Linked DNA regions of Chitinophaga caseinilytica. The protein of the gene in region 1 interacts with the protein of each later gene in a pairwise test. Links are inferred from orthologs where the notes say so. Each region holds a gene or a part of one and is shown on either strand. Other genes may lie near its edges.

The links.
Region 2: the proteins of ruvC (region 1) and ruvA interact in binary tests that used the Escherichia coli proteins (3 or more experiments, as listed by UniProt). The link is inferred for Chitinophaga caseinilytica from one-to-one orthologs.

Annotation. Positions count from the first base shown.
Region 1 is NZ_CP150096.1:510,158-526,031, forward strand. The notes cover bases 6,019-8,828. They hold ruvC (crossover junction endodeoxyribonuclease RuvC), read left to right. Parts: upstream 6,019-7,046; coding sequence 7,047-7,610; downstream 7,611-8,828. Other genes in these bases: WJU22_RS02110 (lysylphosphatidylglycerol synthase transmembrane domain-containing protein), read right to left, coding at 6,026-7,033; WJU22_RS02120 (response regulator transcription factor), read left to right, coding at 7,845-8,477; WJU22_RS02125 (HIT family protein), read right to left, coding at 8,474-8,828. In the rest of the region: WJU22_RS02075 (hypothetical protein), read right to left, coding at 547-792; WJU22_RS02080 (hypothetical protein), read right to left, coding at 808-1,113; WJU22_RS02085 (endonuclease/exonuclease/phosphatase family protein), read left to right, coding at 1,372-2,223; WJU22_RS02090 (M20/M25/M40 family metallo-hydrolase), read right to left, coding at 2,294-3,265; Holliday junction branch migration DNA helicase RuvB, read left to right, coding at 3,356-4,384; WJU22_RS02100 (response regulator transcription factor), read right to left, coding at 4,459-5,160; WJU22_RS02105 (DUF3108 domain-containing protein), read right to left, coding at 5,221-6,015; more of WJU22_RS02125, read right to left, coding at 8,829-8,875; transcription elongation factor GreA, read right to left, coding at 8,971-9,444; WJU22_RS02135 (NAD(P)-dependent oxidoreductase), read right to left, coding at 9,598-10,524; 16S rRNA (adenine(1518)-N(6)/adenine(1519)-N(6))-dimethyltransferase RsmA, read right to left, coding at 10,521-11,273; 4-hydroxythreonine-4-phosphate dehydrogenase PdxA, read left to right, coding at 11,376-12,455; WJU22_RS02150 (class I SAM-dependent methyltransferase), read right to left, coding at 12,456-13,301; WJU22_RS02155 (transcriptional regulator), read right to left, coding at 13,387-13,683; WJU22_RS02160 (hypothetical protein), read right to left, coding at 13,754-14,389; WJU22_RS02165 (TonB-dependent receptor), read right to left, coding at 14,418-15,874.
Region 2 is NZ_CP150096.1:68,122-83,946, reverse strand. Bases 6,598-9,358 are described here. They hold ruvA (Holliday junction branch migration protein RuvA), read left to right. Parts: upstream 6,598-7,564; coding sequence 7,565-8,152; downstream 8,153-9,358. Other genes in these bases: sprA (cell surface protein SprA), read left to right, coding at 8,337-9,358; WJU22_RS00305 (beta-ketoacyl-ACP synthase III), read right to left, coding at 6,598-7,471. In the rest of the region: WJU22_RS00350 (1,4-dihydroxy-6-naphthoate synthase), read right to left, coding at 1-108; mqnB (futalosine hydrolase), read right to left, coding at 121-780; WJU22_RS00340 (6-pyruvoyl trahydropterin synthase family protein), read left to right, coding at 817-1,254; GTP cyclohydrolase I FolE, read left to right, coding at 1,276-1,881; fabD (ACP S-malonyltransferase), read left to right, coding at 1,995-2,894; WJU22_RS00325 (GNAT family N-acetyltransferase), read right to left, coding at 2,970-3,374; WJU22_RS00320 (aminotransferase class I/II-fold pyridoxal phosphate-dependent enzyme), read right to left, coding at 3,435-4,655; WJU22_RS00315 (DinB family protein), read left to right, coding at 4,727-5,221; WJU22_RS00310 (NUDIX hydrolase), read left to right, coding at 5,254-5,949; more of WJU22_RS00305, read right to left, coding at 6,467-6,597; more of sprA, read left to right, coding at 9,359-15,434; WJU22_RS00290 (hypothetical protein), read left to right, coding at 15,559-15,825. UniProt on the Escherichia coli protein: The RuvA-RuvB-RuvC complex processes Holliday junction (HJ) DNA during genetic recombination and DNA repair.

The DNA.
Region 1 (15,874 bases):
CAACACCCCATTTCATTGCACAGTCAACCGCAATGCGCGGGTATGTGCATTTCATTTACATAGCACTCCACCAATTCCTTCTTATCGAAATTTCACATCCATTCATTACATCACGCATCCAGCCACGTAAGTCCGTAACGGCCTAACTTCGGGCCGTTCGTTTCCCACAACAACTACATGGTGTTACACGGTTCTCTTCAATGCGTGGGAAAATGCATTCCAATTACATGTCCCTACACCAGTCCCTCTTCGAACTGCCATATCAGGCACCAGGTACGATAGTCCAGCAGCTCATCCTTCGCAATACCGTTCCCCACAACTATTCCGTGTTTCACCTCTCCGCGGTATATAGATTAGCGCATCCCATCAAATCTCCAGGCACAAATTCCACGTTATAAAAAAGCCTCTTTCCCGTTCCGCAACCTCACGTCTCCCCAGTCAGATAAGCCCTCAAGGCATCCATCGAGGCACTCGTTTCCCACTACAACAGCACGAACCCATGCACAAATTCCACGGTACAGAAAGCCTCTTTCCCGTTCCGCAACCTCACGTCTCCCCGGCCAGATAAGCCATCAAGGCATCCATCGGGATTCCCGTTTCCCGCAACACCTGGCGGATGACAAATGGCGGCACCGGGCACACCGTGCGCGACAACACCACCGGCCGCCGCTTCCGAACACCCTCCCACTGCTCATGCCCGCCTCCCAACAAGCGGAAATGATAACCGTTCAGGCAAAGGAAATCCCGGAACGTATCCAAAGACACGTCCTCATTACATTCCAGCGTTTGCATATCCCTATTGATTGATTACGAACCCCGCGCCAGCGAGCCCTCTTCCAGCAATAACCCGAACGGCCGCATTATCGCCCCCCTTCGCATATATCCCAACACTTCCCGCAATTGACCATACCCCATCAACGGCGCATACCATTCTCCCTCCTCCACTTTCCATCCCCCTTCCTCCATATCCTTCGTCATATCCTTCGTCATATCCTCCATCAAATCTTCTATCACTCCCTCCATCCCCCGCACCGCCCGCAAATACACACGCACCACCACCTCCAACGAACCATAGGCAGCCTGCCGCGACCATCCATAACCCGTCAGCCCCAAAGCCGGTACATGCGCATGCCAACACCCTCCCGCATCCTGAAACAACACCCCGGCAGCCCGTACCCGGCGATCCCCCCGCCCCTCATGTACTATGCGAATCGTTTTCATGATGATGTTGCAGGATGATCACGGACGGCAATACATCCTGATGCAAAACTAGCGGGAAGAGGAACCCGGGCAATGAAAAAAAGGCGAGAATATCTCAGAGTTAACGTAGAATATCTCCGAAAAACGAAGATTGTAATGTATTTTGACCACATGAAAAGGATTCTATTGCTCCTCATCGCCGCTTTCACCGGCTTCCAGGCCGGCGCACAAGACCGCAGCATCCAGGTCATGACGTTCAACATCCGCATGAACACGCCCAAAGACAGCATCAACGCCTGGCCCAACCGGAAAGACCGCCTCGCGTCGCAAGTCCTCTTCCACCGCCCGCAACTCCTCGGCGTCCAGGAAGCCCTCTGGGAACAAATGCAAGACCTGCAAAAATCTCTCCCGCATTACAAATACCTCGGCGTCGGCCGCACCGACGGCGATAAAAAAGGCGAATTCTCCGCCATCTTCTACGACACCACCCGCCTCAAACTCCTCGAATCCCACACCTTCTGGCTCTCCGAAACACCCGAAACCATCGGCGCCAAAGGATGGGACGCCGCCATCGAACGCATCGTTTCCTACGGAAAATTCCGCGACAAGATCACCGGCAAAATATTCTTCCACTTCAACACCCACTTCGATCATATGGGCAAAATCGCCCGCCGCGAAAGCGCCAAACTACTGCTGGACAAAGTAGCCGCCATCTCCGGCAAACTGCCCGCCGTTGTCACCGGCGACTTCAACGCCACGCCCGGCGACGAGCCCATCCGCGTCATCATGGACGCCGCCAATCCGAAACACCTCAAAGACGCCAAAGCCCTCAGCCAAACGCCGCACTACGGCCCCACAGGCACTTTCAACGGCTTCCGCTCACAGGAAATCGGCGACGAGCCCATCGATTACATCTTCCTCAAAGGCCCATGGAAAGTGCTCCAGCACGCCACCATTTCGCAAACCTGGAAAGGCCTCTTCGCTTCCGACCACTTTTCGGTTATCGCGAAACTCCAGCTTTAATCAAGATTCTCCCAAATACAACAAGGGCGGGCCTTTCGGTCCGCCCTTGCCATTTTATCAACTCTGCAATTTAATCTTCCTTCGCCACGCGGGTAGGCGTATCCTTTCCGCTCACGATGGTACCCGAGCTCACGGCGATTGCGTCAATGATATCCGCGATGTTCTGCAGGTCGAGGGATTCGACTTCGTCGTCTACACTATGATAGAGTTTGTCTTTGTCGATCTGCGTCGTGGAAATCGTATGCGCCGGCACGCCGAGCTTCGCCAGCATGGCATTGTCTGAACGATAGAAAAGCTGTTGTTCGGGATAAGGATCGGGATGGAATTTGAAAGCCGATCCTTCGAGGTTGCGCTGGAGGATCTGACCGAAGTCCGAACGCTCGAAACCCGTGATGAACGCGCTGTTGCGGCCGAACTTGGATTCCTTGCCGATCATTTCGATGTTGAACATGGCCACCACGCTGTCTGGATGCACTTCTCGGGAGAAATAGCGCGAGCCGAAGCCCCCGATCTCCTCTGCCGTGAAGCACGCGAAAATCACCGTGCGCTCGGGCGGATGCTGTTTGAAATGACGGGCCAACAGGATCACCGCCGTAATGCCGGAAGCATCATCGTCCGCACCATTGGCGATCGTGTCCTGCGTTTCGGATTTCAGGATGCCGATATGGTCGTAGTGACCGGAAAAGATCACGAACTCGTTGGGTTTGCTCGCGCCGCGGATGAGGCCCACCACGTTGTGGAGCGCCTTGGCACCGGGCACCAGTTCCAGCGAATCCGCCGGATAGATCGATCTGCCTTTCATGGCGAATGGCTGCCGGTAACTCGTTGCGCCGGGCAACTTCTCCAGCCCCGCTTTTTCGAATTCCGCTTCAATGAAAACGGACGCTTTCTCGATCCCGGGCGTAAAAGTCCCGCGCCCCATCATATCGTCGGCGGCAAGTGTGGAAATGATCCGGCGCACCTCGTTCACGTCGGTCTGCTGCGCAACGGCGCCCAGGCTTATGGTGAGCAGCGCGGCGGCGGCTATTAATTTTCTGGTCATAGGTCGATGCAAGATTTGCCTAAAAATAAACGATATTCATATCCTCGCCAATTTCTCATTACTTTTGACGCTGAAAGGCAACAAACTTACATGTCCAATCCGAACCTAAGACCAGATGACAACAGGATGAGCGCCGCCGAGAAGGAATTCGAGAACAGCATCCGGCCGCGGGAGATCATGGATTTTTCCGGGCAAGACCAGATCATCGAAAACCTCAAGGTGTTCATCAAAGCGGCGAAGATGCGCGACGAAGCGCTCGACCACATTCTTTTCCACGGCCCTCCCGGGCTGGGGAAAACAACGCTGTCGCGCATCGTGGCCAATGAGCTCGGTGTGAACATCCGCGAAACATCCGGCCCCGTCATCGAAAAACCCGGCGATCTTGCCGGCCTCCTCACCAACCTCGAGGAGCGCGATGTGTTGTTCGTAGACGAAATTCACCGCCTCAGCACCGTTGTGGAAGAATATCTCTACTCCGCGATGGAGGATTACCGGATAGACATTATGATCGATTCGGGCCCCAACGCGCGGACGGTCCAGATCAACCTGCACCCTTTCACACTGGTAGGCGCCACCACGCGTTCCGGCCTCCTCACCGCCCCGCTGCTCAGCCGTTTCGGCATCAAAAGCCGCCTGGAATATTATAATTCGGAAACGCTGCAACGCATCCTCTGGCGCGCCGCCGGCCTCCTCGGCACCAAGATCACTTCCGACGCCGCGTCCGAAATCGCCCGCCGCAGCCGCGGCACCCCGCGTATCGCCAACGGGCTCCTGCGCCGGGTGCGGGATTTCGCACAGGTAATGGGCAACGGCGTCATCGACCTCGGCATCGCACAGTTCAGCCTCAAAGCCCTGAGCGTAGACGAATACGGCCTCGATGAAATGGACAACCGCATCCTTTCCACCATCATCGATAACTTCAAGGGCGGCCCCGTCGGCATCACCACCATCGCAACGGCGGTGGGCGAAGAAGCCGGGACCCTCGAGGAAGTGTACGAACCATTCCTCATCCAGGAAGGATTCATCAAACGCACGCCCCGCGGCCGCGAAGTAACGGAAAAAGCCTACCATCACCTCGGTCGGAACCCCAATAGCCGGGGATCGCAACTTCTCTTCTAATCAATTCATTATCAAACGAATAAAAAAGGCCGATCGAACGTTCAACCGGCCTTTTCACATAATATATATTGGCGTCAGTCTTTCACCACGAGGCGGAAACCGTTGCCATGGATGTTCACGATCTCGATATTGGAATCGTCTTTCAGGTACTTCCGCAATTTGGCGATATACACGTCCATGCTGCGGCCATTGAAATACGTATCGCTGCCCCAGATTTTCTTCAGCGCCACTTCGCGGGGAAGGAGGTCGTTCTTGTGCTCGCAAAGCATGTGCAGCAGCTCGTTTTCCTTGGGCGACAGCGTATGCGAATCACTGCCTTTGACGAGGGTGCGCAGGCGGGAATTGAAGTGGTATTGCCCGATGCGGAACTCGAACTGTTCTTCTTCCTTGCTGTTCAATTCCTGGTTGCGTTTCAGGATGGCTTTGATTTTGAGGAGGAGCAGCTCAGAGTCGAAGGGTTTGGAAATATAATCGTCGGCACCCAGTTTATAACCCTGGATGATATCTTCCTTCATGGTTTTGGCGGAGAGGAAAAACAGGGGAATGTCGGGGTCTACGTCCCGGATCTCTTCCGCCAGTTTGAACCCGTCCATATTGGGCATCATGATGTCGAGCAGGCAAATGTCGAACTTGTCCCGGCGGAAGGCTGCCAGCGCGAGGATGCCGTCCCTGCAAAGCTCTACGTCGTAATCGTTGAGTTCCAGGTAGTTCTTTAATACCATTCCGAGGTTGGTATCATCTTCGGCGAGCAGGATCTTGGGTTTGCGTTCTTCCATATTTGAAATAGATTGAGTCAGAAACAAATATAACAGATAAAGACCATTCCGGTTCGGGCTTTAACGTTTCTTTACGAGTGAAGTCAGGGCCCAGCGGAGGTTGGTGAAGCTGATCATGTCTACTTTGATGCTGCCGACGGAAATGGGGGAATCCACGCGGAGGGGGATTTTATTGCCGTCGTCGCTCACCCATACGGTCATTTTTTCGCCGCCTTCGAAGATGGTGCCTTTGATGAGGAGGGGTTTGAACTTGATGGCGCGGAAAGTGCCGTAGCGGGTTTCCACCTGTTCTTTGCCCATGTACCGGATGTAAATGTCGAACACTTCATCGTCGAGGAACATGGAGAAGGGGATTTTATCGCCGGGTTTGTATTTGTTGAAATCGATGTTGCGGGCGTAATAGATGGAGGAGATGACGTCCTGGATGCAGGCGGGCACCTTGAAGTTGCCGAGCGTGCTGGTGGCGATATTGGTTTCGCGGTTGAAGACGACGTTGTTGTATTTCTTGTAGCCGCCTTCGTTGATGTTGCGGATGAAACGCATGGGCAGCATGGTGGCGGTGTCGATATAGCTTTCGTAGCGGTCGCGGACTTTGAAGAACCAGTCGTACGAGCGATACGTTTTCCCGTCGCCTACAACGTGGTAGGCGTCTCTCCCGTTATACTTTTCGAGGGTGGTGGTGAAGGTGGCTTCCCCGGCGCCTACGTAAACGCTGCCGAGGTTATAGAACACTTTGAGGGTGAGGGTTTCGCTGGCCTTGAACGCCGTGTTGACGGTACCACAGAAGTTTTCCTGCGCCCTGGGGGAGGCGGGGTAAAACAACAGGCCGCATAGCAACAGTAAAACATACTTCATCGATCGTTCGCTATTTATCTCTGAAAATCTTCACGCCGAGGAGCAACACGGCACCGATGGCGGCAGGCAGCACCAGGTTGATAAGCCAGATCGCCACCGTGGCGGCCAGTATGCCGGCCGCATTGGCGCTCAGGAGGCCCAGGAAGTGGAGGCTGACACTGCCCCGCAAGCCGATTTCCGCTATGGCTACCGTAGGGATCGCTGCCATGACCAGGTAGATCACACTGATCATGAAAAACCCTTCCCACCACACAAATGCAACTCCCAACGCATATAATAAAATCAAATACTGTGCCGTAAACACGATATACCGGATGGCACTCAAATACAGCAGGGTCCTCAATTCCGAGGGAGAATACCGGACAATCACCATGATGAAAACCTTCACCTTCCGCAGCCACTTCACCCGGTCTACCAGCGAAACGACCCATCGTAACCGAAAATAAAGGAATAAAACGGTGACACAAACCCCTATGAGTAAAGCAAGCGTTAATTTTTCCCTAAAACCCGGTCCAACGGCCGGCAATCCTTCCACATCGAACCGGTATATATAAAATATGGAGCCCGCCAGTCCGAAAAGCAGGGTGGCGATGATCTGTGAAAAGCTGCCCACGATGGTGGCGGCGATGGATTTGAGCTTGCTCGCATTGCTGAGGTACAGCATCCGGCCGCCGTATTCCCCGATGCGGTTGGGCGTGCTTACCGACACGGACACCCCGGTCAGGATAGCCCCGAAGGCCCGCCGGAACGGCACTTCTTCGAGCGGGCGCACCAATATCTGCCACTTCCGCGCCTCGATCCCCCAGTTCACCAGCATCATCCCTATCACCATCAGCAAAAGTACCCAACCCCTGTCGGCCACGATCTCCTGAATGTGCACCCAGGCCGCCGGCAGATTGTCCTGGTGCCGGATTTGCCTGATGATCGCAAAGGTTAACCAGGTGAAGAGCGCCCCGCCGAGGACGTAATTGAGGATTATTTTGGTACTTTTGTTCAGACTTCGTCGAATTTTTGGCAAAAATAGGCTCCGCTTGGCAAACAATACAAAAATAATTCTCGGGATAGACCCCGGGACCATCATCATGGGCTACGGCCTGATCGCTGTAAAAGGCCAGCACGCGGAGATCATCAAGATGGACGTTCTCAAGCTCAATCCTAAAATCGATCACTACGAAAGGCTCCGGAAAATCCACGATCGCATGAACGAAATCATCCGGGAGCACAAACCAGTTTGCTGCGCCATCGAGGCGCCGTTCTTCGGCAAAAACGTGCAGTCTATGCTCAAACTCGGCCGTGCCCAGGGCGTGGCCATTGCCACGGCGATGCAGGCGGGGCTTACGGTTGCGGAATATTCCCCCAAGAAAGTGAAGCAATCGATCACCGGCAACGGCAATGCTAACAAGGAGCAGGTGTGGCAGATGCTGCAACGCATCCTCAAGTTCACCGAAGTGCCCGAATACCTGGATGCCACAGACGCGTTGGCGGTTGCCGTCTGCCATCATTTCCAGGATTCCAGCCCGCTCGTAACCACCGGTAAATCAAAAGGCTGGGAGAAATTCCTTCAGCAGAATCCCGAAAGGCTCTCCAGACCCTGATGCAAATTGAACATAATCCCGCCGGCCGATGTTTGTTAATTGAGAAATTGTACTTATTTTGAACTGAAATAAGGCTGAATAGCGCCCTGAACTAGTACCGCGGGGCGCCTACAAGTGTTACTAATGAAATTTTTTACCTTTTATCACCCCTAATTTTTTTCGTAGATGGATACGAAGGCTAGAATTTTACTAGTGGAGGATGATTATAACCTGGGTGCTATAACCAAAAAACGTTTGGAAGAATCCGGATACGAGGTGACCCATTGCTCTGATGGAGAAATAGCCTGGAAAACGTTTCAAAAAAGCCTGTACGATATATGTCTGCTCGATGTGGTGATGCCCAAGAAAAACGGCTTTGAACTGGCCCGGCAAATACGGCAGAAGAACGATCTGATCCCTATTCTCTTCCTCACTTCCAAGTCGCAGGACGAAGATAAGATCAGCGGTTTCAAACATGGCGCGGACGATTACGTGACCAAACCTTTTTCCATGCAGGAGCTGCTCCTGCGTATCGAAGTTTTCCTGAAACGGACACGGCCCCTCAATGCAGACAAACGCTCCACCTATACCGTCGGCAAAACGACGTTCGACTATGGCGAGCTGAAACTGATGGACAGTTCCGGCAAGCTAAAGGCGAGCCTTACCCAGAAGGAGGCCGATCTTTTGAAGTTTTTCTGCGAGAATGCCAACAAGACCCTTAAAAGGGAAGAAATCCTGTACCACGTGTGGGGGAAAGACGATTATTTCCTCGGTAGAAGCATGGACGTGTTCATTACTAAAATCCGCAAACATTTTGTCGACGACAAAGACGTGAAGCTGGAAACGCTGCACGGCATCGGGTTCAAGTTCTACGTTCCGACCCTTTAAGCGTTACGCTCCAGTTCCGCTACGATTTTTTCCTGGATCGCCTTCAGTTCTTCAGGCTGCAGTTTCAGCTTGGGGCGGGTGAAATTGAGATCGTCGGCCGAGTTGATCGGTACGAGGTGAAGGTGCGCGTGCGGCACTTCGAGGCCCATAACGCTGATGCCTACCCGGTTGCAGGGCACCACGGCTTCGATGGCTTTCGCGATGGGGCGGGCGAAGAGCAGGTACTCCGCCAGGTACGCATCGTCTACATCAAAGAATTTGTCTACTTCCGTTTTGGGGATGACCAGGGTGTGGCCTTCCATCATGGGGAAGATGTCGAGGAACGCGTAAAACTTGTCGTTTTCCGCGATTTTATAGCTCGGAATGTCTCCTTTGATGATTTTTGAGAAGATGGTCATGGGATGGGTCACTTTTTGCTCGGTATAAAGCTACAATATTTGGCATAAAAAAAGGCCCCCGCGCGCGGGGGCCTTTTCTATTATCGCCGCCGCTCTTACACGGTGATGTGGTCGATTTTGAAACGGAGCTTGCCGTTGGGGGCCGTAACATCGGCTTCCTCGCCTACTTTCTTGCCCAGCAGGCCTTTGCCGATGGGGGAAGTAACGGAGATCTTGCCGAGTTTCAGATCGGCTTCCTTCTCGGAAACCAGCTGGTAAGTGATGGTTTTCTTATTCGCGAGATTGGTAATGGTCACTTTACAGAGGATAGACACTTTGGAAGTATCGATATCACCTGCATCCACCACGCGCGCCGTTGCGATGGCGTTTTCCAGCGTGGCGATCTTGGCTTCGTGAAGACCCTGTGCTTCTTTGGCTGCGTCGTATTCCGCGTTTTCTTTCAAATCCCCTTTCTCACGCGCCTCCGATATCGCACGCGCAATCTCCGCCCGTCCTTTGGTCTTGAGTTGCGTCAGCTCATCTCTCATCTGGTCAAGGGTCTCTTTGGTAACGTAATTTACGCCAGACATACCTGAATGTTTTAGTTGTATAGAAAAAAATTAACGCCCTCACTTGCGCAAAGACGTCAATCCGGTATCAGTATTGCAAATATAACTTTTTTTCGTTCGGAACCCTCCCCCTATCAAATATTAAAATGCTTAATATGGAGGGTTTCCCATATGCTACAAGCCCAGTTTTTCCAGCACCACTTTCGCCATTTTGATGCTCGCTTCATGGCTGTAGCCGGCGATGTGCGGGGTCAGCACCGCCCGCGGGTGCGCCAGCAGGAACCTGAACTCCGCCTGCTCCGTTTCGCTGAACGTGTCCAGCTTTTCGTTCTCCAGCACGTCGAGCGCCGCGCCGGCGAGGGCACCGCTTTCCAGGGCTTTCACCACATCGGCTGTTTTCACGACTTTCCCGCGGGAAGTATTGAGCAGGTATACGGGTTTGTGGAAAGATTGGAAGAAGGACATGTTCCCCAGATGCCGGGTTTCTTCCGTGAGCGGCAGATGCAAACTCACGATGTCTGCCTCCCGGAAAATGGCTTCCAGCGAAGCTTCCTGCACGAATTCGTCGCCGAAACCGCTTTTGTATTTATCGAAAGCGAGGATTTTCATGTCGAACCCGCGGAGCCGTTTCGCGAAGGCGCCGCCGGTATGGCCGTAACCAATGATGCCGACGGTTTTGCCGCCCAGTTCCCAGGCCCGGTTGCCGTCGCGCTCCCAAATGCTGTTGCGCAGTTCGAGATTGCTTTTCAAAAGATTATGCATGAGCATGACCAGCATGCCCACGGCCTGCTCGCCCACGGTATCGCGGTTGCCTTCGGGGCTGCTCGCCAGCCGGATGCCTTTCTCCGCGGCATATGCCGTATCGATCAGCTCCATCCCCGACCCCAAACGCCCGATCCATTCCAGCTGCGTGGCCCGGTCGAGCATCGCTTTGTCTACCTTGATCCTTGTGGTCACGATCAGCCCGGAAGCCGTATGGATGGAGGCCGCCAGCTCGTCGTAGGTGATGGAAGGCCGGTAGTCGACCGCAAAGCCCTTCTCCTGTAATTCATTGATCAGATATTCGTGTACTTTGGCCGTGATGATTACTTGCTTGCTCATATCATGTGTTCGGTGAGGGCTACGAAATCAGCTACTGTAAGCTCTTCCGCGCGTTTCGTAAATATGGGTTCCTGTAAATATTCTTTTTTGAACAGTCCTTTCAGGGGGTTGCGCAACTGCTTGCGGCGCTGGCCGAAGGCGGTTTTCACCAGGAGGGTGAATTTCTTCCAGTTCTTCACTTCGTACGGCGTTTCGAGCCGCGTGCAGCGGATGACGCCGGATTTCACTTTCGGCGGCGGGTTGAAGCAGTTTTCGTGCACATCGAACAGGTATTCGATTTTGTACTCCGCCTGCAGCAATACGCTGAGGATGCCGTATTCCTTGTTCCCGTGCCCCGCCGCGATGCGCTGCGCCACTTCTTTCTGGAACATGCCTACCACGAGGGGCACCTGCTCCTTCCAGTCCAGCACGCGGAACATGATCTGGGTGGAGATGTTGTAGGGGAAATTGCCGATGATGGCGAACGGCCCGGTGAAGGGGGCGGCCATTTCCAGGAAGCTTTCGTTGATGAGCTTGCCCTGGATGGCGGGGAATGTTTTTTCGAGGAACTGGACCTTTTCCGTATCGAGTTCCACGGCTTTGAAGCTGATTTCCGGTACTTCCAGCAGGTATTTGGTGATGGCGCCGGCACCCGGGCCCACTTCCAGCAGCTGCATCCCCGGTGTAACGGGCAATGCCTCCACGATCTTGCGGCACATGTTCTCGTCTTTGAGGAAATGTTGGCCTAATGACTTTTTCAGCGTATACATGGAACAGAATAAGCTGCAAATTTAAGGAATCCCCGGCAGTTTGCCCCCGGGGGCCTATCTGTCAACTTTAACACGTATATTTGTTGGATATTTCGTTTACTCATGAGCTCAGCAAACGCACATACGCCCCGCCCGGTAATCGGGATCTCCGCGGGAGACCTGAACAGCATCGGCCTGGAGATCATCATCAAGACTTTTGCCGACAGCCGGATGCTTGAATTGTGCACCCCCGTGGTTTTCGCTTCCAACAAAGCGATCAATTTCTATCGAAAACTGCTCAACGAGAACAATTTCAATTACCAGAGCATCAAGGATTTCAGCAAGCTGAACCCCAAGCAGGTGAGCGTTTTCAACTGCTGGGAGGAAGAAGTCCAGATCACGCCCGGCGTTCTGAACGAAACCGGGGGTAAATACGCGGCCCGCTCCCTCGCGGTAGCCGTGGAAAGCCTCAAGGCCAAACAGATCGAAGGCCTCGTGACCGCTCCCATCCATAAAAAGAACATCCAGTCCAAGGATTTCGACTTCACCGGCCATACCCCCTACCTCCGCAACGCCTTTAACAGCAAGGATGTCCTCATGTTCATGACGGCAGACAATATGCGCGTGGGCCTGCTCACCGAGCACGTTCCCGTTTCGGAAGTCGCCAAATACGTGACCAAGGAAAATATCCTCGCCAAGATCGCCATGATGAAAGACAGCCTCGTGCGCGATTTCGGGATCGACAATCCGCGCATCGCCGTGCTGGGCCTCAATCCGCATGCGGGAGACGAGGGCCTGATCGGCAACGAGGAAATCCAGCACATCGCCCCGGCCATCCGCGAAGCCAAGCAGCGCGGTACTTTGACCTTCGGCCCCTACAGCGCAGACGCATTCTTCGCCCGCGAAATGTACACGAAGTTCGACGGCGTGCTGGCCATGTATCACGACCAGGGCCTCATCCCCTTCAAATCCCTCGCCAGCGGCGAAGGCATCAATTACACCGCAGGCCTCCCCATCGTACGTACCTCGCCCGATCACGGCACCGCCTTCGATATCGCAGGTAAAAACGTGGCAGACGAAGCATCATTCCGGCAAGCCGTTTATTCCTGCCTCGACATCATCGCCCAGCGCAAGGAATACGCGGAAAACACCCGCAATCCCCTGAAGAAAACGGAGATCGCTTCGGAAAGAGGCGCCGTATAATCAGAGGTAAAACGCGATCATCTCCAAAAATCCTTCCCCGTCTTCGTAGAACAGCTCATTGCGGCCGTTCAGCTTGAATTCTATGTCCTGCAGCGAGTCTACGCCCGCCACATCGCCGTGCAGCAGCTCCACCAGCCGGAAAATCTCCCGGCGCTCGTAGGGGTACATCTTTCCCCCGATAAAATTTTCCATCCGCGCCATCAAATCGCGCAACACCGGCCTTTCGGCCGCCGGCACTTTATGTTCGGGCAACAGGTAGTCCATCAGCACCACGTTCGTCTTGTTCGGCGTCCGGAAAGCCTGCATGGTGTTGAGGAACAGTTCGTCGGGAATATAGTGGATAATACCCTCGAAGATGACGAGGGCGGGTTGTTCGGTAGAATACCCCGCATCCCGGAGTTTATCCAGCAGATGCAGGGTATCCGTTATATCCGCCTGAATGAAATGCAGGGCAGGTTCGCCCGGCAGCAGCCGGGCATACAGCGAGGATTTCACGGGCATATGCACCGCGTCCACTTCATAAATCCGGCTGATGGCCTGGCGGTGGTGCTCCAGCAACCAAAGCGATATCGGGTCGAGGCCGGCGCCGAGAATACAAACCTGGACGGGCTTGCCGTCTTGCAGATACGTTTCCAGCAAATGGCGGATAAATCGCTTGCGGTACAATACCACCGTGGAGAAATGCGGCCAGGCGCCCTGGATCCCGGAAGAGAGCTCCCGTACGTCGCCGAAATCGAGCAGGTCGTAATATTGACCGGCGATACCGGAGTCGTACAAAGACCGGGTTTGCAGCAATACGAGCGCAGAAGTGGGCGCCACTTTCAGTTTGTGATCCAGCAGTTCCATCGCGTGCCTTTTAAGGTTTCTAAACCGCCCCGGGCGGACGTTAAAGATACCACGCAACGCTGCATCGGCCCGTCAGTCGTAAATTTCAGGACTTCCCGCCGGTATGGAAATAAGATTTGATGGAGCGAATGTAATTCTCGAAAGCCGCCGATCCTTTTTCGGTGACGCGGCAAATGGTTTGGGGGTAATTATCCTTGAACTGCTTCGTGACTTCGATGTATTCCGCTTCCTTCAGCTTGTTGATCTGCACGCTGAGATTCCCCGCCGTGGCGTTGGTCAACTCCTTCAGTACGGTAAATTCCGCTTCTTTCTCCCGCATCAGCACCGACATCACTGCCAGCCGCAACTGCGAGTGCAAAACCGGGTCCAGTTCTTTAAACACGTTTCACGATTGTTTGGATTACAAAAATTTACGGGCGGAATATGCGCTTCCGCCCGTAAAATATAAAAAATCAAGGCATTTTCAGTAACTCCTTCGTATACACTTCGCCCCAGCGCGGCGCGATGTCGCTTTCCGGTTTGAAGGCCGTGAATTTCTGCAATGCAACGTTCAGCAATTCTTTCCCTTTCGATTTGCTGCCGCCGAAAGCTTCGGGCGTGAACATGAGGTTTTGGCCCTGCAGCAAATACACGCGCGGGTTTTCGGGGTTCTGCGTCTTCGCTTTTTCCAGCAGTTCGGCAGATTCCGTGCCGAATCTGGCGCCCCGCGTCATGGGGTCTACCGCGATGCGGGAAACGGCGATGAGCGACAGCAGGCACGACAATTCGGAATCCTCACCTTTCAACGCCACGGCCTTTTCGGCCAGCAGTGCGGCTTTGTCGGAAATGGGGTCCACCTTGGTTTTGTCCTGCGTCATGAAAGCTTCGTTCACCAGGCAATAAGCGGCATAATAATACGGCAGCCATTGGGTTTGCTCCGCGTTCGCGATGCGCTCGAAGGTGTTGCTGAGGGCGTTGAGCGACGCGGGATTGAAGGTGCTGGCACTGTCCAGCAGACTTACCTGTTGCTTCATGGCGGCCTGGTAACGGTCTTGCGCATTGGCCGTAGCAACGGCGAAGAACAGTAAATAGGCGAGAATGGATTTCATATTTGAATATTGAGGGTTGATGATGAAATTATTGACGGTCGATCATTTCCTGCCGGCGGTCGATGCCGAAGCTCATGAACATGCCCAGGTAAAAGAACCTCGGCGCCATGGGCCCTACCATGCTCCTGCGCATCTTGTCCGACGAATAGCGCCAGCCGTATTGCTGTTCGTTCCCGATCACGTTTGACATGGTGAACACGAATACCGTGAACGCCTTGCCGACGGTGGTCAGGTAGTTGACGTTGATGCCGAGCGTGTTGAGGTTACGCGTGCGGTCGGTCATGAACTCGCTTTGCGGGCGGTTCGGATTGTAATACGGCCGCCCCGTCGCAAAGGTGTAGGTGGCGCCCAGGTTGAGCATCCAGTCGGGGATGAAATGTTTGTATACCAAAGTGGCCGTATGTTCCGCCGCGAAATCGGGCTGTACTTCGTACGGGAAATTCAGGTGATCGCGCTTGGTATCGAGCCAGGAGTAGGAAATCCAGTAATCGGCGTTTTTGATGAGTTTTTTATCGCGCCAGAAAAGTTCCGCTCCTTTCGCATAGCCTTTACCGTTATTGTTGTAGGAAGGAACGGTTTTGATCAGATCGTGATATTGTTTATAGAATACTTCCGTCCGGAATACGCGGAACTGGGAAATATGCTGATAGCTGGCGATGTAGTGCGTGGCGCGCATGTAGCCGAGGTTATGATCGAATCGGAGGTACTGCGGCTCCGGCTTCTGGTAAAACTCGCCGTATGCCAGGGCCACCTGGCTTTTGGCGTCGAGTTTATAGGCGAGCGATGCGCGCGGCGCGATGTTGGGGGACCGCAGCAGCGAGGAATATTCGTAGCGGGTGCCGAGGCGGCCCACGAACCTCGGGGTGATGTACACGTCCGCTTCTGCGAAAGACGCGGTATAGCTGTCTACGAAATCGGCTTCGAGGTTATTGAATTTCGAGGCTTCCGTTCCGTATTGATATTCGCTGCCGAGGCGGAGCACGGAGAATTTGCCGAGGTTTTTCGACAGCATGGCGCGGAACTGCGAAAGATCCTGGCGGGTCTTGATGCGCGTGGGCTCCGGTTGCTTGCCGAGCGTATCCATGGTGATGCGGTCGCGGTTGGTGCTGTAGGAAGTGCCGAGCTGGATCTTCCAGCCGTTGCCCAGGCTTTCTTTCCAGGAAACGTTGGTGTAGACGAACTGGTTGTTGAGGCGGAATTCTTCCTTCGACCCGGGATACTCCAGACTTTCGCCTTTAAATCCGAACCGCCCGGCGGTGCCCATGACGAAGATTTTCAGCATGCCGTTTTTCGAGGTTTTGATGCGGTAGTTGCCGGATGCGTTCAGGTATTCGGGCGCCACCACGGGCTCCTGTTTCTGCTTCATGATCTTGAAGTAGGGCCAGAGATTGGTGTAGTCCATTTCGAAGCCGTAACCTTTCTTTTTGTCTTTCGACAGTTTATCGATGCCGACAGACGGCCCCACAGACCCGAGGCCCACGGTGT
Region 2 (15,825 bases), 440 kb from region 1 along the record:
CAGCCGGGTGTCGAATTGCAAACCCTCCGTATCTATCTTTCCATTCACCAATGCGTCGAAAATAAAAGTATCGTTCGGGCAGGGCGAAAATCCTAAGCTCAGTTGCATATATCGTTCTTTTTATCGTTCGTTATTCCATTCGTTGATCGTATCGCGGAGCAGTGTGTTGAGGCGGATCACCGCCGATTTGATGTCCCACTTCGATTTATCGCGCTGTTCCACGTAATTGGATACGGTGCGCAGCTGGAGAAAGGGGACGTTTTCCATGAGGCAGGCATAGTGCAGCGCCGCGCCTTCCATGCTTTCGAGCGTGGGGGCGTACTGTTGTTCCAGTTGCGCGATGGTGGCGGCTTCGCCGGATACTGTATTGACGGAAACCGCGGATGCCCGGGGCAACTGCGCCAGGGATGGCGGTACCCTGTCAAACGGATTCAATAAATAATTATTCGTAAACGGGTGCATATCATGCTTCCAGAGCCCTATGCTGAAGAGGTCCCGAAAAACGCCGTTGTCTTCCGCTCCCAGGTCGCCGAAATATTCCTTCTCCACCAGCAGCGCATCGCCCAGCTTCACGTTCCGGTCGAAAGTGCCCGCGATGCCGGCCTGGAGCACCAGTGCGGGCCGATCCCCCGCTGCCAGGCGCTTCCCCAGCGCAAAAGCCGCGCTGAACAGGCCGATGCCCGTGATGATCGTTTCTACGTCCGTTCTTCCGGATTCCTTCAGCCAGGCGATCGTGGGTTGGATTTCCGCCTCCGTAGCGGCGGCAACGAGCAGTTTCATCCCATAAAGGTACGTTTTCGACGAATTGCTTTAACTTTGCAGAAATTTATCAAGGAACAAATGATCTATTTGACGCGCGTCGAGCATTTTAATGCTGCGCACAAGTTGTACAATCCACAGTGGAGTAAGGAGCAAAACCACGAAGTTTTCGGCAAATGCGCCAACGACAACTGGCATGGGCACAACTATGAACTGCACGTAACGGTAAAAGGCGTACCTGATCCTGAAACCGGTTTTGTATTCAACGCCAAAACGTTAGGTGTCCTGATCAACGATGTGGTGGTGGAAAAGCTCGACCATAAAAACCTGAACCTCGACGTGGATTTCATGAAAGACAAATTCACTTCCGCGGAAAACGTGGCCATCGCCATTTGGGAACAACTCGAAAAACATCTGCCGGGGACCGTTCAGCTCCATTGCATCAAGCTGCACGAAACTTCCAAGATCTACGTGGAATACTACGGCGGTAAATAACCAGTAAAAACACAGCAGCACATGGCTTACCATAAAGAAGAGCAGTACGACGAATCAGTGACGAACGGGTTGAAGGAGTTTTACCGCAATAGCATCGCCCTGCTGGGCGAAGACCCCGAGCGCGAAGGGCTGGTAAAAACCCCGGAACGGATGGCCAAGGCCATGCAGTTCCTCACGCAGGGTTACCAGCAAGACGCGAAGGAAGTGCTGAACGGCGCCAAATTCACGGAAGCGTACAGTGAAATGGTGATCGTGAAAGACATCGAACTGTATTCCATGTGCGAGCACCATATGTTGCCCTTCTTCGGAAAGGCGCATGTGGCCTACATTCCCAATGGTTATATCACCGGGCTCAGCAAGATCGCCCGGGTGGTGGACATTTTCAGCCGCCGCCTCCAGGTGCAGGAGCGCCTCACCCACCAGATCCTGGACGCCATCCAGGATACGCTGCAGCCCCAGGGCGTAGCCGTGGTGATCGAAGCGCAACACCTCTGCATGATGATGCGCGGCGTGCAGAAACAGAACTCTGTAACCACCACGTCCGCCTTCAGCGGCCAGTTCGAAGACGGGACCACCCGCGCCGAATTCATGAAACTCATCAGTTCCGACCTCATGGGCCGGCGCTAATCAGCCGTTATCATATTGGTCCAAAACACATATGGTTTGACCCGGACACTTTCCGTGCTGGATTAAACCATAATTTTTTATATATATTTGCCATCTGATAATTAATCATATCAATGAAGCACGCATTCGTTTTTCCCGGTCAGGGAGCACAATTTACCGGTATGGGCAAGGCTTTTTACGAACAAAGTCCCAAAGCCCGCGATCTCTTCGAGCAAGCCAACGAACTGCTCGGATTCCGGATCTCCGATGTGATGTTTGAAGGCTCGGAAGCGGACCTCAAACAAACCAAAGTAACCCAGCCGGCGGTATTCCTCCATTCGGTGATCGGGTTCCTCTGCCTGGAAAACGCCCGTCCCGACATGACGGCCGGCCACTCCCTCGGCGAATTCTCCGCCCTCGTGGCCAACGGCGCCCTCGGCTTCGCCGACGCGCTCAAACTCGTGTCTATCCGCGCCAACGCCATGCAGAAAGCCTGCGAGATCACCCCGTCTACCATGGCGGTAGTGCTCGGGCTCGACGATGCCAAAGTAGAAGAAATCTGCGCCACCATCACGGACGACACCGTGGTGCCCGCCAACTATAACTGTCCCGGCCAGCTGGTGATCTCCGGCACCAAAACCGGTATCGCCAAAGCGATGGAACTGCTCAAGGCCGCCGGCGCCAAGCGCGTTATGGAGCTCGCGGTAGGAGGGGCCTTCCACTCGCCGCTCATGGCGCCCGCCCAGGCAGAATTACAGGCCGCCATCGAGTCTATCGCGTTCAACACGCCGAACTGCCCCGTTTACCAGAACGTGGTAGCCAAAGCCGTGACCAACCCCGTAGAAATCAAACAGAACCTCATCACCCAGCTCACCGGCGCCGTAAAATGGACACAGTGCGTACAGGCCATGGTGGCCGATGGCGCCACCCGCTTCACCGAAGTAGGGCCCGGTAAAGTGTTGCAGGGGCTCATCGCGAAAATCGATAAAAACGTAGCGACCGACGGCGTGAGCGATACGCTCGTGCTGGCGTAATCCTTCGCTGAACGATATAAAAAAAGCGTCCCGGTTCCTCAGAGCCGGGACGCTTCGTTTTTTATGCCGTCCAAATCACAGATCGATACTGACGTTCAGCCATTCCGGATCGAATTTGGCGTTGTATTTTTTGTAGAAATTAATAGCAGGCTCATTCCATTCCAGCACCTGCCACATCATGCCGCTGAACCCTTTTGCCCGCGCTTCTTCGAGCAGGCGGTCGAACAGCAGTTTGCCGAGCCCTTTGCCACGGTGGTTTTCAGACACCACGATGTCTTCCAGCCACATCCGGGTGCCTTTCCAGGTGGAATAGCGGATATAATACAGGGCCATCCCGGCGATAACGCCGTCTTCCTCCGCTACAAACGCCCACCATACCGGGTTCGGGCCAAAGCCGGATTCTGCGAAATGTTCCAAAGTCACCGTCACCTGCTCGGGTGCTTTTTCATATAATGCCAGTTCCCGCACCAGTTCCATCATGCGGGCGCAATCTTTTTCTTTCAGCGCTGCGGATCGTAATCATGCTGCAAATATAGTCGTTTAGGCGAGGGCCTGGTCGAGATCGGTGAGGATATCCGTCACGGATTCGATGCCGGTGCTCATGCGGATGAGCCCGTCGGTGATGTCGTATTTCTCGCGCAATTCTTTCGGTACGCTGTAATGGGTCATGGAAGCCGGGTGGCAGATGAGCGTGTCGGTGGTGCCGAGGCTCACGGCGCGGAGGCACATTTTCAGCTTGTCGATAAATCGTTTGCCCGCGTCCAGTCCGCCTTTCAGCTCAAAGCTCAACATGGCGCCGGCGTGTTTCATCTGTCGGGATGCGATCATGAAATCGGGGTGATCGGCGAGGCCGAGATAATTCACGGTGGCGATGGCGGGGTGCCCGTCGAGGAAGCCCGCCACTTCCATCGCGTTGTGGCAATGCCGTTCCATGCGCACTTCCAGCGTTTTGATGCCCTGCGTGAGCATGAATGCGTCGAACGGGTTGGAGTTGGCGCCGAGGAGGCGATGCACCTTTTCCACCGGGCCGTTCATGAGCTCCACATCGCGCCCGATCAGCACGCCGCCGATCGCGGTGCCATGACCGTTGAGGAATTTGGTGGTGGAATGGAAAACGTAATCGACGCCATAGGCGAAGGGCTGCTGGAGGTACGGCGTGGCGAAGGTATTATCTACCGCCGTGATGACGTTTTTCGCTTTCGCCAGGCCGGTCAAAGCTTCGAGGTCTACGCAGCGAAGTGTGGGATTGGCGGGCGTTTCGAGGTACATCATTTTGATGGCGGGGTCCTTTTTCAGGATGTCTTCCGCGGCGTTCAGGTCGCGGAGGTCCATGATGATGGCTTCGATGCCCAGCGGCGGGAGGATCTTGCGGAACAGCTCGTCGGTGCCGCCGTAGAGCGAATAGTGCGACAATATTTTATCGCCCGATTTGAGATGGGCGAGGAAGAGCGTGGAAAGGGCGCCCATGCCGGAGGCGTGCAGTTTCGCCTTGAGAACGAGCGGGTTGCCGTCTGGCCCCGTGAGCCCGAAAGCTTCGAGCGCGGCGATCTTGGCTTCCGCTTCCCGGAAATTGGGAGAATCCCAGCGGGAATAGATGAATCCGTCTTCCTGCCCGCTGAAACGGCGCATGCCTTGTTCGGCGGAGTCGTACACGTAGGTGGAGGAAGCGTAGATCGGCGTGAGATGGGCGTACCTGGGGTCCTGCTCGTGGCCGGCGTGGATGCAGACGGAACTGAAGCCCGTAAGTGGTGAAGGGTTCATATCGTTTGAATTATTTTTTGGTAATGATTATCTTGTTAAGGTAAACAACGGAACGTAAAAATAAGATATTAATGAAGGATCTCCTGGTACAACTGGCCGGGCATAACGCCTGGGCCAACGGCCGGCTGATGAAGGTGATGGCGGCATTGCCCGACGAGCAGCTGGACCGCGACATGGGCAGCAGTTTCCCGACATTGCGGAAAACGGTGTTGCATGTCTGGAATGCGGAAAGCGTCTGGTACCAGCGGTTGCTGCTGGCGAGCCCGGTAGTGCCTCCGGCTGCGGGTTTCAGCGGCGGGATGGAGGAGCTGGCCGGGTTGTTCGTAAGGCAGAGCGAGGCGCTGCATGCGTTCGTGTCGGGCGCATCCGACGCGAAGCTGGCCCATACGGTGGAATTCAACAGTCCGGCGAAAGGCGTTTGCAAGACGCCGGTGACGCGGATATTGATGCAGGCGTTCACGCACAGCGCGTTCCATCGCGGGCAGCTGGTGACGATGTTGCGCCAGCAGGGGGTACCGCGGATACCGTCCACCGATTTCATCGAATATACAGGATGGAAAAAATAATTCCCCTTATTTTACAGCCATAATCGGAGCTAATGAGCCTTGCATCGTTTTACGCCAATGCGCCGCGCCACCTGGTGGCGGTGGATTGTATCATTTTCGGGTTTGAAGACGGGAAACTGAAACTGTTGATCATCCAGCGGAAAGTGGACCCGCTCGCCGGGGCGTTTTCGCTGGTGGGGGGCTTCGTCCAGGAAAATGAAAGTACGGACCATGCGGCCATTCGCGTGTTGCGGCAAACGACCGGCATCCGCGACATCTTCATGGACCAGCTCCGCGCCTACGGCGATGCCGGCCGCGATGCCGGCGCCCGCGTGATCTCGCTCGCCTATTACGCCCTCATCCGCATCAGCGAGCACGATAAGCTCCTGGCGCAGCAGCATGGTGCGCATTGGCTCAGCCTTCATCAAATCCCCGAACTTATTTTCGACCATAACGAAATGCTCCGCGATGCCCTGGAGCGCCTGCGCGACCGGGCCAAATTCCACCCCCTCGGCTTCGAGCTGCTTCCGGAGAAATTTTCCCTGCCCCAATTGAGAAATTTGTACGAAGAAATTTATCAACGGCCGTTAGATAAACGTAACTTTAGGAAGAAAATCCTGGCGATGGACATTCTTGAAAAACTGGACGAGAAAGACAAAAGCACTTCCAAGAAAGGGGCGCATCTGTACCGGTTCGACAGGAAAAAGTACGATGCGTTGACCCAGCATGGATTCGTGTTCGAGATTTAGCTTTTGTTCCAGCCCTGGCATTTACCGATTTAGTTACATCCTTATTCCAAAACCCAAGCAAATGTGTTTGTTTATCCGCATCTTCCCTTGCGCCATGGCGCCTGTATTTGATGGACATGATGAAATGAAGCATGCTCCATAAGTTGTCGCAATCTACCCTTCAAAACCATTTTTTACACCTGACTATGAAAACAGCGCCTATGTATCGTCAATATTGTTGTGCCAGATTTGGCATTAGACATGAGGTATCGCGCGAGGACGGGATGAATTTGCGCGTGGTGAAGCGGCATCCCGACGAGCGGCCAGACGGCCGGCATGTTTACCGTTTTTACGTAACGCCCGGTTACAGTGTGGGGCAGGAGGTGAAGCGGTTGAACATCCGGTATTGTCCGTTTTGTGGTACTGATTTATATGCTTTTTACCGGTCTGACCGGTTCGTGAACGAGGAACCGGGAAATTTGTAACATAAAAAAAGGCATCCGGAGTGGATGCCTTTTTCGATATAATATGTTGGTTATTAAGCTTTTTTGCCATCGTACGCCCATTTCACGTAGCTGGCGCCCCAGGTGAACCCGCCGCCGAAAGCTGCGAGGATGAGGTTGTCGCCTTTTTTGAGTTGGGGTTCCCATTCCCAGAGGCAGAGGGGGATGGTGCCGGCGGTGGTGTTGCCGAAGCGGTGGATGTTGATCATGGTTTTCTCCTTGGGGAGGCCCATATGGTCTGCCGTTGCGGAGATGATGCGCAGGTTGGCCTGGTGGGGAACGAGCCATGCTACATCGGCTGCGGTGAGCTGGTTACGGTCCATTACGGTGCGGGCGGCGTCTGCCATGTTGGCCACGGCGTATTTGAAGACGGTTTTGCCTTCCTGGAATACGTAGTGCTGGCGGTTGGCCACGGTTTCGGCGGAGGCGGGGTAATTGGAGCCGCCGGCCTTCATGTTGAGGAATTCGCGGCCATGCCCGTCTGATTTGAGGACGGAGTCGACCAGTCCGAAACCTTCGGTGTTGGGCTCGAGGAGCACGCCACCGGCGCCGTCTCCGAAGATGATGCAGGTGGTGCGGTCGGTATAATCGATGATGGAGGACATTTTATCTGCCCCGATGACCATTACTTTTTTGTATTTACCGCTTTCGATGAATTTGGCGCCGGTGTCGAGCGCATAAAGGAAGCCCGAGCAGGCGGCGCTGATGTCGAAACCGAAAGCGTTTTTGGCGCCGATCTTATCCGTAACAACGTTGGCAGTGGCGGGGAACACCATGTCCGGCGTAACGGTGGCTACGATGAGCAGGTCGATGTCTTCCGGGGTGATGCCTCTTTTCTTGCAGATTTCGAGCGCAACAGGCACGCAGAGTTCCGAGGTGCCTTTTCCTTCCCCCTTCAGTATCCTCCGTTCCTTAATGCCGGTACGGGTCATGATCCATTCGTCTGTCGTTTCAACGAGTTTTTCCAACTCCTGGTTAGTCAGTACATAGTCGGGAACATACCCACCCACCGCCGTGATGGCGGCTGTTATTTTACTCATATTGTTAGGATAAGTTATAAAATGGGCGTAAAAATACGACTTAAACGAATAATCTTATTAATGAATTAAATTCGCCGGAAGATAAAATCCTATATGATAGCATACCTGAACGGCAAACTTGCCTTCAAATCTCCTGCCATGGTGCATTTGGACGTAAATGGAGTAGGTTACGAGGTCCAGATCAGCCTCCATACCTGGACCCAGATCACGGGAATGGAATCCTGTAAACTCCTCACTTACGTACATATCAAGGAGGATGCCCACACGATGTACGGATTTTTTTCCGACGTGGAAAGGACAGTTTTCCTCCAACTTATCAGTGTTTCCGGCGTGGGAGCCGGCACGGCGAGGATGATGTTGAGTTCGTTGACCCCGGAAGACGTGCAGCGGGCCATTGTGATGGAAAACGAGAAGATGCTGGAGGGCGTGAAAGGCATCGGGAACAAGACCGCTAAACGCATTATCCTGGAACTCAAAGACAAAATGAAAAAACACAGGGAGGAAACCGTATATTTATCTGCCCAAACCCACAATACGATTGAGGATGACGCGTTAAATGCTCTGGTAACGCTGGGAATTGCCAGAAACATGGCTGAGCAGGCAGTACGGAAAGTACTGAAAGCTGAGCCACAATTGCATGAATTGGAGGTACTTATAAAGAAATCCCTCAAAAATTTATAAATTTATAATCCTTGACCTCTATAAAACCTAAGATCGCTTGGCAAGAAAGAATTACCTTGGAGTACTTGCAGTAATCGGTGTTGTATCTTTAGTCATTGTTGAATCAGCCGCCAGAAACACGAACAGTTCGGGATATACTTTCAAAAAAAATATTGAGCACGCGGGGATTTGGAACTTAATAGATGTGACACGCCCTGATACGGTAGCGAAACCGGATACGCTGAAATATCCTATCCGGGACCGGAGGGGTACGGCCGTGACGGATCCCGTCCGCAACGCCATCGACCTGAAAGACCCCGCGAATATCCAGAAGAATGTAGAATACGACCCCGTTTCCAAGGAATACATCGTTACAGAAAAAGTAGGCGGCCGCAATTACCGGCAGCCCACCGTCATGACTTTTGGCGAATTCTACCGCATGCAGGCCGCTCAAAGCGAACAGGCCTACTGGCAAAAGCGCGCCGGCACCATCGGCAACCTTAACCAGCGCAGCGGAGCGCCCCAGCTGTATTACGGCGATAAACTCTTCGACCGCGTGTTCGGCGGCACCAAGGTAGACATCAAGCCGCAGGGGAGCCTGGGGCTTACTTTCGGTTACCAGGGCCAGAACGTGAAAAATCCCGTGCTCGTGGAAAGGGCCCGCAAAAACGGGGGCTTCGATTTCGATATCGATATCAATATGAACGTGACCGGCAAGATCGGGGAGAAGCTCAAACTCATCACCAACTATAACACCCAGAGCACCTTCGACTTCGAAAACCAGGTCAAACTCGAATATACCGGCTACCAGGACGAGATCATCAAAAAGATCGAAGCGGGCAACGTGAGCTTCCCGCTCAGCAGCTCCCTCATCCCCGGCGTGCAAAGCCTCTTCGGGGTAAAGACCCAACTCCAGTTCGGCCGCCTCACCGTCACCAGCGTACTCTCCAACCAGAAATCCCAGAAGCAGAACATGGTACTTCGTGGGGGCAACAGCGTGAGCGACTTCGTGCGCCGGGCAGACGAGTATGAAGATAACCGCCACTTTCTGCTGGCGCAATTCTTCCGCGACACCTTCAATTACGCCATGAGCAACCTGCCCGTTATACGGTCGCAGGTATATATCAACCGCATCGAGGTTTGGGTCACCAACAAATCCGGCGCCACCACCGAAACGCGCGACATCGTGGCACTGGCCGACCTGGCGGAGCAAAAGCCCTCCAACCCCGTCATCCAGCCGCTGACGTCGAACAAACTGCCCGACCGGAATACGAACGATCTCTACCGCAACCTCGTCAGCGACCCGGCCGCCCGGTTTACCGGGACGGTCGTTTCCCGATTGCTGGGCCTGCAACTGGAGCCCGTGCAGGATTTCGAGAAAACCTTCGCCCGGAAGCTCGATTCCACCGAATTCACCCTCAACCGCCAGATCGGCTTCATCTCGCTGCAGCAACAATTGCAGCCAGACGAAGTGCTGGCCGTAGCTTACCAATACACCTACAACGGCCGCGTGTACCAGGTCGGTGAATTTTCGCAGGACGTGCCCCCCGACCCGAAGAACTCGGCCAACCAACAAATACTTTTCCTCAAGATGCTGAAAGCCACCTCGGCCAGGCCCGCCCTGCCGATCTGGGACCTCATGATGAAAAATATCTACTCCACCGATGCCTACCAGGTAAACCGCGCCGACTTCAAGCTCGACGTATTGTACAAGGATCCCGGCACCGAAACCCGCGCCCCGAGCGAAAAACGCTATCTGCCCGACGCTTCGGGCCAATGGCAGGGAGCGCCCATCATCACCATCCTGAACCTCGACCGCCTCAATAACCAGAACGACCCCCAGCCCGACGGCGTGTTCGACTATGTGGAAGGGTACACGATCTTCCCCATGAACGGGAAAATCATGTTCCCCGTGCTGGAGCCCTTCGGCGAAGGGGTTAAAAAAGCCTTCAACGGAGACGCGACGCTCGAGAAACAATACATGTACACCATGCTGTACGACTCCATCAAGGTGATCGCGCAGCAGTTCCCCAACCTCAACCGCTATATCATGCGCGGGTCGTACAAATCGGCCAACGCTTCCGAGATATCCCTCAACGCCTACAACATTCCCCGTGGATCCGTGACCGTTACCGCCGGCGGGCAAATGCTCCGCGAAGACATCGATTACCTCATCGATTACAACATGGGGCGGATCAAGATCATCAACGGCGGGGTACTGAGCGCCGGCGTGCCCATCAACGTGCAGTTCGAGAACAACGCGCTGTTCGGGCAGCAGGTCCGCAACTATATGGGCACCAGGCTGGATTATTACGTGAACGACAAGCTGAACCTCGGTGGTACCGTGGTGCGGATGAGCGAGCGGCCCTATTACCAGAAAGTGAATTACGGCGACGATCCCATCAAGAACACCGTGGTGGGGCTCGACGGTAACTATATTTCCGAGTGGCGCGGCCTCACCCGCCTGCTCGACCGCCTGCCCAACTTCCAGACCTCGCGCCCGGCGGGGATCAACTTCACGGGCGAGGTGGCGCGGCTCTTCCCCGGCCATAGCAAGCTCGTGAATGCACCGGGCTCGAAGCAGGGGCAGGTGATGATCGACGATTTTGAAGGAACACGCAGCGGGTACGACCTGAAGTTCCCGTCTACCGCCTGGAGCCTCGCTTCCACGCCGCGGGACGCCACCAATGCCGCAGGCGCCATCCTTTTCCCCGAAGCCGAACTGAACGATACGCTGGCTTATGGCAAGAACAGGGCGCTGCTGGCCTGGTACATCATCGAGCCGACGTTGCAGATTCCCCGGTCCAGCAACCTGCCGCCGGGCGTGAACGAGGCTTCGCAGACCGATCCGCGCACGCGGCTTATTTATCAGAAAGACGTATTCCCGAACCGTTCCACCGACTTCGGCCAGAGCCAGTTGAGCACCCTCGACCTGGCGTACTACCCGGAAGAGAAAGGTCCTTATAATATGGAGGCATCGACCCTCGAGCTCCAGGCCAACGGCCGCCTCCGCAATCCGAAACAGCGTTGGGGCGGTATCATGCGCGCCATCGACAACTCCGATTTCGAAACCTCCAACATCGAGTTCATCGAATTCTGGATCCCCGATCCTTTCTTCGACAAACCCGCATCCGCCGGCGGCTCGCTGTACTTCAACCTCGGGAACGTGTCGGAAGACGTGCTGAAAGATTCCCGAAAATCTTTCGAAAACGGATTGCCGGACCCGAACCGCGACCGCAATAAACTCGATTCCACCCACTGGGGCCGCATCCCCAAATTCCAACAGCAGATCACGCAGGCGTTCGACAACGACCCCGCCATCCGCCGTTACCAGGACGTGGGCTTCGACGGTCTCGAAAACGGCGATGAGAAAAACTTCCACGCGCCCTACCTCCAGCAACTGGCCTCCAACTTCGGCACCGGCTCCGACGCTTTCAGGAACGTAGCGAACGACCCCTCGAACGACGACTATAAATGGTATCGCGATAAAGCGTATGACGATGCGAAAACCGACATCCTCGGCCGTTACAAAAAAATCAACGGTCCGGACGGCAACTCGCCCGTTTCCAACGACAACTCGCAGTTCTCCAACGCGGCCACCAACTATCCCGAGTCGGAAGACCTCAACCGCGACAATACCATGAACGAAACGGAGGAATATTTCCAGTACCGTGTAGACCTGCGCCCCGATATGCAAGTGGGCAGCAACTACGTGGTAGACCGGTTCGTGACCAAGGTGCAGTTGCCCAACGGACAGATGGCCGACCAGGTTTGGTACCAGTTCAAGGTGCCGGTGAACCAGTACGACCGGAAGGTGGGCAATATCCCCGACTTCAAATCCATCCGGTTCATGCGTATGTTCATGACAGGCTTCGAGGATTCGGTGGTGCTGCGCTTCGCGAAGCTCGACCTCGTGCGCAACCAGTGGCGCCGTTATTTATATGAACTGAAGCCCGGGGATCCCATCCCGGTAGATCAGCAGACCACCTTCAACGTGTCTGCCGTGAACATCGAGGAAAACGCCAAGCGCCGTCCTGTTCCGTATGTTTTGCCTCCGGGCATTTTGCGCCAGAATACGCTGAGCACCAACAATACCAACATCCTGTTGAACGAACAGGCCATTTCCGCGCAGATCTGTGATTTGAAAGACGGGGAAACGCGGGCGATGTATAAAAATATCCAGCTCGACCTCCGGCAGTACAACCGCCTGCAGATGTTCATCCACGCGGAAGCCGTGAGCGATCCCAACTCGTTGAAAGACGACCAGTTGCAGGCGATCGTTCGGGTGGGCAGCGACTTCACCGAAAACTATTACGAGTACCGCATTCCCATGAAGCTGACGCCCTGGGGCTCGGCGCGGGATACGGAAATCTGGCCGGAAGCCAATAACCTCGACCTCGATCTCGACCGCTTCGCGAAGTTGAAGATGGCACGTAATAATAATGGAGCGTCGCCGCTGATACCGTACGAAGAGCGCGACGGCAACGCCATCGTAGCGGTGGTGGGTAACCCCAGCCTGGGCGATGTGCGTAACGTGATGATCGGGGTGACCAACCCGAAAGACGACGGTTTGCCGAAATGTACCGAAGTATGGTTCAACGAAATGCGTTTGACAGGGTTGGACGAGAAAGGCGGTTATGCGGCGCTGGCGCGGATGGACATCGACCTGGCCGACCTGGGTACCGTGACGTTCAGCGGTAACATGCACACGGCGGGCTTCGGCGGGATCGACCAGCGCGTGAACGACCGTTTCCGCGACAACTTCCTCCAGTACGACATCGCTACCAACCTCGATTTCGGGAAACTGCTCCCGAAACGTGCGGGCATCACCATTCCCGTGTATGCCGGATATTCCAAAACGACCAGCAACCCGGAATACGATCCATACGACCTCGACATCAAGCTGAAAGATAAACTCGCCATGGCCCGGAACCGCGAGCACCGCGATTCCATCCGCCGCAACGCGCAGGATTTCACCTCCATCAAGAGCCTGAACCTCACCAACGTCCGCAAGCTGTCGGTAGGCCGAACCAAAAACCGCCTGTGGGATATCGAGAACTTCGACATCAGCTATTCCTTCAGCCAGATCACCCGCCACAACCCCGTGATCCAGAGCGATGTGCTCACCCGCCACCGCGGCGGCCTGGGCTATACTTTCAACGGTACCCAGAAGTTCCTGGAGCCGTTCAAGTTCATCAAGAACAAATCTCCCTGGCTGGCGCTCCTCCGCGACTTCAACGTCAATTACGTGCCCACGCTCATGAGCTTCCGGGCCGATATTACCCGCCAGTTCGGCGCCACCCGCATGCGCAACATCGGCGGCGGACAGTTCCAACTGCCGGAAACGTACGACAAGTTCTTCCGCTTCGACCGGTATTATTCCCTGAAATGGGATTTCTCCCGCAACCTTTCGCTCGACTTCAACGCCGTGAACAACGCGCGCATCGACGAGCCGGACGGGCGCATCAATACCAGCATCAAGAAAGATTCCGTGAGAGGCAACTTCTTCAAGGGCGGCCGTACCACCAACTATTTCCACAATGCCAACCTGACCTATACTTTGCCCACCGCCAAATTCCCGGCCCTGAGCTGGACGAGCGTGGCGCTGAGCTATGGAACGGAATACCGTTGGATCGGCGCATCGCGGCTGGCGATGTACCTGGGCAACGCCATCGAGAACTCCAACCAGAAAACCGTGGCAGCGGAATTCAAGTTCAACGATCTGTATAATAAGAGCAAATGGCTGCGGAAGATGAACATCTCCAGCGCCGGCGGCTCCGATTACGTTCCGCCTTTAATGAACAACGCGCCGCAGAAAGACGGGCAGGAAACCAAGAAGGCCGACGACGGGCAACCGTCCGGCGTGGCGAAGACGCTCATGCGGATCGTGATGGCGCTCAAGCGTGTGAACGTGAACTATAGCGAGAATTCCGGGACCCGCATGCCGGGGTACCTCGACAGCACCAAGCTGCTGGGGATGAACTGGCAGTCGATGTCGCCCGGGATCGGATTCGTGCTCGGAAAACAACCCGACAAGGCCTGGATGGACAATTTCGCGAAGAAAGGCCTCCTCAGCCCGGATACCCTGTTCAACATCCAGTTCCAGCAGCAGTTCACCCAGCGGCTCGACATCCAGGCGCAACTGGAGCCCGTCCGCGACCTGCGCATCGACCTGAACCTTACCCGTTCCTTCTCCAAAACGCACACCGAGTTGTTCAAGGATACCATCGGCAACGGGGTGTTCAATCACCTGAACCCCTACGACGCGGGCGGCTTCGAGATCACCTTCATCGCCATCAAGACGATGTGGGGCAAGATCAATACGGAAGACGGCGTGTCTACCACCTTCCGCGATTTCGAAAATTTCCGCTCGGCCATTTCAGAGCGCCTCGGCAAACTGAACCCTTACAACAACAGCGGTTCCGTTCCGAAATACGATCCGAAAGACCCGCAATACCGTTACGGTTACGGCCGGTATGCGCAAGACGTGCTGGTGCCGGCATTCCTCGCCGCCTACACCGGAACGAGCCCGGAAAACGCACCGCTGCTCAAGCATACCAATGCCAACGTACGGTCTAATCCGTTCAAAAACATCCTGCCGCGGCCGAACTGGCGGATCACTTATAACGGGCTGAGCCGCATCAAACCGTTTACCGACTTCCTGACCAATTTTACCCTCACGCACGCTTACACCGGCCTGCTGAGCATGAACTCCTATAATACGGCGCTCATGTATTACGACCCGCTGATCCTCGGTTACCCGGCCTTCCGCGACACCGTTTCGGGCAACTACGTGCCGTATTTCCTCGTGCCGAACCTTACCATTACCGAGCAGTTCGTACCGCTCCTGGAGGCCGACCTCACGTTCACCAACTCGCTGAACATCCGCGTAGGCTTCCGGAAAAGCCGGACCCTCAGCCTCAGCCTCATCGACTACCAGCTGAGCGAAATGCGCTCGAGCGAGATCACCATCGGCGGCGGATACCGCGTGAGAGGATTGCCCCTGCCCATCCGTATCGGGAAAGACGGCGGGAAACGGCTGGAAAACGACCTCAACTTCCGGATGGACCTGAGCTTCCGCGACGATAAAACGGTCAACAACCGGCTGGATGCCGACATCGTGATCCCGACCAGCGGTCAGAAAGTGGTCAGCATCGCGCCATCTATCGACTATGTGGTCAATAATAGATTGAATATCAAATTCTTCTACGACCGCAGGCAAACCATCCCCGTGATTTCGACGGCTTACCCGATCACGAACACACGAGGGGGCGTAACCTTGCGGTTCATGCTGGCGCAATAGCGGCCGGCAGGCGAAAAGAATCCTGGTGACGGGGAGACCGATGACAACGGTCTCCCCGTTTTTATTGCGGGATTGACGTAAATCATTCCACCGTATCCGTTCTGCGCGTATTTTTGTGGCGTTCATGAAACAGATTTTCGTCATAGTCATTCTCGGTGGACTGTTGCTGCAGACGTTCAGCAAAGGTCTCGTGCTGGCGGAATTTTCGCTGAACAAGGAGTATATCTCCCGGGTGCTTTGCATCAACAGGTCGAAACCAAAATTGCATTGCGACGGTCATTGCGTGCTCATGAAAAAGATGCAGGAGCAGCAGAAGAAAGACCATAGCGGTAATTCGGTCACCGAGAAGTTCGAAATCCTCATTGCCCAAACCGCCTCGCAACTGCTGTTG